Regions from separate parts of the Neorhizobium sp. BT27B genome, predicted to be linked through region 2. Evidence: predicted binding sites of a transcription regulator. Region 2 holds the regulator's gene; the other holds the start of a gene.
The links. Region 2 encodes LexA, which represses DNA repair genes until DNA is damaged. Its sites were predicted from a motif close to TGTTCNNNNTGTGTTCNG; they were not measured.
Positions count from the first base shown of each region.

Region 1: the regulator LexA is predicted to act here: its motif matches at 1,117-1,134, upstream of AAIH70_RS16470 (ImuA family protein).

Region 1 covers NZ_JBCIYT010000005.1:516,114-519,263, reverse strand. The annotation lists gene AAIH70_RS16480 (hypothetical protein) at 1-44, opposite strand, end outside; gene AAIH70_RS16475 (hypothetical protein) at 299-490, opposite strand; gene AAIH70_RS16470 (ImuA family protein) at 1,201-1,953, shown strand; gene AAIH70_RS16465 (Y-family DNA polymerase) at 1,874-3,150, shown strand, end outside.
Region 2 covers NZ_JBCIYT010000001.1:47,602-50,751, forward strand. The annotation lists gene kdsA (3-deoxy-8-phosphooctulonate synthase) at 1-565, opposite strand, end outside; gene AAIH70_RS00230 (VOC family protein) at 568-1,446, opposite strand; gene lexA (transcriptional repressor LexA) at 1,619-2,338, shown strand; gene AAIH70_RS00240 (ComEC/Rec2 family competence protein) at 2,319-3,150, opposite strand, start outside.

The DNA.
Region 1 (3,150 bases), on a different contig from region 2:
TTCGACGACGTCGCGTCGGTCGGTAGTATTTCACGGATACTCATACAGGGGGCTTTCGATCGGCGTAATAATTAATGGTCGATCGGAAATTGGCCGCTGTCAATCAGTCTACGCTAGATGTCGGAAGGCGAGCTTCGGACGGAAGGAAGATTGGAACGGCCGTAGCACGGCCGTCGTACACTACGGGTTTAAGTGCAACTATTCTTGGGCCATCTGATCACATATCGACCGGGAACCTGCCGGATACTATGATGCGGCAGGAGGGGAACGCCGTATGCGTGAACAGTGGACCACCCGATCATGTCTCTTTTTCACTCTGCTGTCGTTTTTGTCGGGCAGTGTAACGGGCGATCAACTCGTCGATCTCAATCTCGGCCGACGCCCACTCCAGCAACCATGCGGCCAGTTCGGCGTCAGCGTCGATCGGCCCCTCGGCCAATGCCTTGCGCCACGCCTTCGCGATCAATGCATGACGCTCGTCAATATTCATTACTCGTCTCTCGATGGGAAATGTCGAGGCGGAATGCGCCCGTTGGATCAATGGGAACTAGAGGCTGCCGCGGTTCATTCCCGCTCCGATACGCCGAGAGCTTTTTGGTTGCGGCGCAGCCGGGCTTGAGAAATGCCCCGTATCACCTTGATACGACGTCCAAGCGGTCGGAAGGAAACCTCGTCTAGTGCAGACCCGAACGAGAGCCGCTTGGGAGACGTGGTCCTTCTTTTGTGTTTTCGGTTCTTCGGCATGCGTTGCTCTCCATCCCTGCCACCAACCCCCTGCCGTCGTCTCGTCGGAGGTCTATATTTCCGATTTAGCATGGATTGATCGCGGGCGACGCCCCTTTCCCATCAGTTTATCGGTGTCTAGCGTCACACGCCGTGCGGGTACTCGACTCGAGGAACTCCGGTCGGTGCTGTCGCCCTGAAGATTTTGCCCCATCAACCGCCGCGACGTGCGACAGTGCGCTTGCTACGTTGGTTCCGCCCCGGATAATTCTACGGCTGTCCCGGCCATTGACGACCGATCCTAGCGCCATGATTCAATACGCGAATCCGCGGAATTACTAAAATTGTGAGATTGTATTCCTATTTCAGGCGGCCTTGACTCCCGTCGATTAACGGAACAGATACGGAACATCAAGAGTTCTGGCGGCATGAAGCCGCGTGAAGCAACAAACGCGAACCGGAAGGATTCAGCGAACGATGTCGGCTGTCCGCTATGATGTTCTGGCTACCCTGCGTGAACAAATTGCCTCGATCGAGGGTGAGAGCGGTAGGAAGTGCGGCTTCCTTCCGTTCGGGGTTCCGCCAATAGATGCCGTTCTTCCCGGAGGAGGTCTAGGTGGCGGCGCCCTCCATGAATTCGCGGGAGGCGGATCCGGCACTGTGGACGGAGCGGCGGCCGCATTGTTCGCCGCCGGTATCGCAGCTCGGACGAACGGGCCGGTCGTCTGGTGCCTGACGCGGCCGGATCTCTTTTTTCCGGCACTGGCGCAGGTCGGATTGCGAGCCAGCCAAGTGGTGTTCGTGGAGTCGGATAAAGAGGAAGAGGTTGCGGCCAACATGGAGGAGGCGCTTGCCTTCGGCGGTCTCGGTGCCGTCGTGGGCGAGATGGTTCGCTTGCCGATGGTCACGAGTAGGCGGCTCCAGTTGGTCGCCGAGCGCACGGGGACGATGGCGCTGGTCGTTCGGCGGTGGCGACGACAGACCGAAGCCAACGACTTCGGCCAGCCTACCGCTGCGACGACAAGGTGGAGGGTGAGTGTCGTGCCGTCGGAGGAGCTTCCGGTGCCGGGCATCGGGCGACCTCGCTGGTTTTTAGAATTGTTGAGATCGCGTGCAGGCGAGTGTGCTGAGTTTTACGTCGGAGCGTGTGATGGCCAGGGTCGTATCGATATATCTACCGGATCTGCCGACGGACAGGATCAGACGGGCCGATCCCGCTATTCCGGATGATCAGCCGATCGCGGTCATCTCGAGGAACGGCTCCAAGCGATGGGTTTCGGCGGCCGATGACGCGGCCCGCAATATCGGCGTCCGAAAAGGCATGCCCGCCGCGAAAGCGCAGGCCATCTTCCGAGGTCTTATGCTTGTCGATGCCGATCCGGGCGCGGACGCTATCCAGCTCGACCGCCTGGGTATGTGGGCGCTCGGTCACTATTCCCCGATAGTGGCGGTCGACGGTATCGATGGCATCGTCCTCGATACGGAGGGTGCCGATCATCTGCAGGGTGGCGAACTCCCGATGATCACCGGGATCGTCAACCTCTTTCGCGCAAAACACCTCACTGCGAAGGTCGCTATCGCCGACACCTGGGGCGCGGCCCACGCTTGCGTGCGGGCTATCAAGCGGGAAACGGTCATCGTTCCACGGGGCGAAGTCGTACGGGCTGTCGAGAAGCTGCCGATTTCGTTGCTACGCTTGCCTGAAAAAATAGTCGCCGACCTCGGGGTTCTGGGGTTTCGGTCCATTGGCGAGCTATCCAACACGCCGCGCGCGCCGATAGCTCTGCGCTTCGGCCCCGAGGTGGGACGCAGGCTCGACCAGATGTTCGGGAGGATGTCCGACCCTATAGATCCCATTCGTACATCCGAACTGGTCGCCGTCTCTCGCTCTTTTCAGGAACCCATCGGCGCCGCTGAAACGATCGACAAGTACGTCGGTAGGCTGGTCGTTCAGCTCGTCACCGAACTGGAGAAGCGTGGTCTCGGTGCTCGTCGCACAGACCTCATCGTCCACAAGGTCGATAACACGATCCAGGCTATTCGGGCCGGGACCGCGAAGCCCGCCCGAGACACCGGTTGGCTGACAAAGCTATTCAAGGACCGCACCGAGAAGATCGAGCCGGGCTTCGGCATCGAAAAGCTCGAACTCGTCGCAGTCTCCGCCGAGCCTCTCGTTGAGGAGCAGAAGGCTTCGTCGCTCATCGAGGAACAGACGACGGATTTAACGCCTTTGATCGACATCTTCGCCAACCGGCGGCAGCGGGTCTACCGGGTGGCCCCATTCGCTTCGGACGTGCCCGAGCGAAGCGTCCAGCGTGTTTCGGCGGTCTCCGAAGTGGCCGACGTATCCTGGAACGGCCATTGGCGCAGGCCGATCCGGCTATTCGACAGACCGGAGCAGATACAGGCGATCGCGATGATGCCCGA
Region 2 (3,150 bases):
GCATGTCGGACACCAGCGTATTATAGCCGAACGAGGCGCCTCGCTCGCACAGCAGCACGTTGCCGTTGCCGCTTTCCGTGAATTTAGCCTGGACGTTCTTCATGTCCCAGGGCGCCAGAAACTGGCCCTTCTTGACGTTGATGGCGCGGCCGGTCTTGGCGGCAGCCACCAGAAGATCGGTCTGGCGCGACAGGAAGGCCGGAATCTGCAGGATATCCACCGTCTCGGCGACGACTGCGCACTGCTCTTCGGTGTGGATGTCGGTGAGAACCGGAAAACCGAACTCCTTCTTGAGATCGGCAAAGATCTCCATCGCGGTATCAAGCCCGATGCCGCGTTTGCCGGCGATCGAGGTGCGGTTCGCCTTGTCGAAGGAGGATTTGTACACCAGGCCGATGCCGAGCTTGCCGCAAAGCTCAGACAGAGTGCCGGCGATCATGAAGGCATGATCGCGGCTTTCCATCTGGCAGGGGCCGGCAATCAGGGAGAGTTTCTTGCTGTTGGAAAAAAGGACCTGCTTGGCCCCCTCGCCGACGGTTACTTCGGCCTTGGCGCTGACAGCCATGATCACTCCTCGAAAGCAAATACGGCACCCTGTCCGGGCGCCGGGGCAACCACGATGCGACTGCCCTTATCCATGAATGCGACGTCATTAGCAGCAAGCACCGCCCGTGTCACGGCAAGATCGGGAACACGGAATATCACCGCGGCACGGCCAAGACCGGTTCGCGACAATGACGCCGCATCGCCTGCGGAAGAAAACGTGTCGGCAAAGGTTTTGGCGTCAACGAGCCTTAAAACCGCATTGCTTGCGGCAAACCTGTGATCACCGAAATCGAATTTTTCAGCGCTTGCATCAAGCACGGTCCCAATCCGCTCGACGTCTTCCTGCGTATTCCCCGCCAGCAGAACAACCTGGGACAAAGCCGCGACACCATTTTCATGACGTTCCAGCGCCGATCGATCTGCCGGCAGGGGATCGAGCCGCTGGCATGTGAAGACGCCGAAAGAATCAGCGTCACTCCGCGCCGCAAAGGCCAGCCGAAAACGGGCCAGTTTTTCGGTCCCGTCCGGCAATTTGGCAAATCTCGAAAATTCCAGCATCTTGCCGGCAGAGACCCCGGCCTCGACAAACCGGGCATCATCCGCCTGCGCATCGTCGGTTGCCAGCGCCATGGCGGACAGTCCCTCCTCACCTGCAGGAGTGCGAAACTCACCATCCTGCCGGACAAACACGTTTCCATCGGCGAATGCCTGATCATAGGCAGCCTGATCCACTATGGAAAGCGGCTCGAGATAAGTACCGTCACCCATGAAAACACAGGCATTTCCCGTCCCGAAGGGATGGGCGGCATCTGCAGCCACGGTGAAGCCCAGTGCTTTCAATCGGCGGCGGGCGCCATCAAGCGACATGGTCGGCAGGACGAGATGATCGATCGTGAACATGGCAGCCCATTTCCAAGCGTTGATTGTCTTAGTGATCGATCTTTCCGGCTGCACGATCAAGACCAGCCGCAGCACTGTTCGTTCCGCGCAACTACCATTTTTCGCCACTTGCAGAACACACATGGAACATATAGTGTCCGTTCTGGATTTGTTTCACCTTTGAGGACCCGCCATGCTCACGCGCAAACAGCAGGAACTGCTTCTGTTCATTCACGAACGAATGAAGGAATCCGGCGTCCCTCCATCGTTCGACGAGATGAAGGATGCGCTGGATCTGGCATCCAAATCAGGCATCCATCGCCTGATCACTGCGCTTGAAGAACGCGGTTTCATCCGCCGTTTGCCGAACCGTGCCCGCGCACTGGAAGTCATCAAGCTGCCGGACGCCTACAATGCAAGCCTGCAGCCGCGCAAACCGTTTGCACCGAGCGTCATCGAAGGCAGCCTCGGCAAGACGCAGCCCGTGCGTCAGGTGACACCGCCGCCTGTTGCCAATGACAGTATGCCCGCAACAACCGTGCCGGTCATGGGCCGCATTGCGGCCGGCGTGCCGATCTCGGCGATCCAGAACACGACGCATGAAATTGCCGTGCCACCGGAAATGCTGGGCAGCGGTGAGCATTATGCACTGGAAGTGCGTGGTGATTCGATGATCGAGGCCGGCATTCTGGATGGCGATACGGTCATCATCCGCAACGGCAGCACGGCAATGCCGGGCGATATCATCGTGGCGCTGGTCGACGACGAGGAAGCGACGCTCAAGCGTTTCCGCCGCAAGGGCGCATCGATCGCGCTCGAAGCGGCCAACCCGGCCTATGAGACCCGCATTTTCCCGCAGGAACGCGTCAAGGTGCAGGGCAAGCTCGTCGGCCTCATTCGCCGTTACCACTGATACCTGCCTTGCCGCTCAAAAAGCGCAGCGGCTCCGGCAGTGTCGGATCAAAAAGATTGCGCCGCCAGTCATAGTCGCGGTGACGCGTCCAGGAGCGATCGGCGCCGACCATGGCGGCGGCGATCGACCATTGTTTGGGATCAGAATTTCCGTTGAAGCGGATTTCCAATGCTCCTGTTCTGCGTAACGCCTCGCCGTTGATCATCAATGCGCCCGAACGACAGCGATCAAAACGGGCACGTGCCGCAACAACCATTTGCGCGACATCGCAGGCAGGCCCGGCAAAGCGGGCATCTTCCACCACAGCGACCGCCGGGCCGCTGGTTGTTCTTGCGACACACCATGACCGGCCTGCGCAGACGAATGTATCCAATACACTTTCGCGCAGAGCCTTTTGCATCGCCTGCCGCGCTTGAAATACTTCTTCGGGCGTGAGGGGCGGTCGTCGTGATGTCGCTCGTTCTTTCGGTGCGTTGGCCTCTCGCAGTGCGGTGGCCTGCTGCTCTCCTCCCATGCTCGTCGAGACTGACCTCAATCCATCCGCAGTTTTTGGAACGGCCGCTCCATTCGGCAGCAGCACCGCAACCTCTGCCGATGTCGTTGTACCGTTTTTCGGCGATGGCGTGTCCAGCAATGTCGGCGCCGCAGGCTGGGGCAATGACAATGCGTGGCGCCACTGCGAATAAATGAAACCGGGCGGACGCGCGCGATTGGTCGCGACCTGCTTATTGCCCAGCAAGGCGGCAAGGCTTCCATCTTCGGAAACCAGAAAATCCGGCGGCGGATCATGCGCCACCCGCCATGACAGAAAG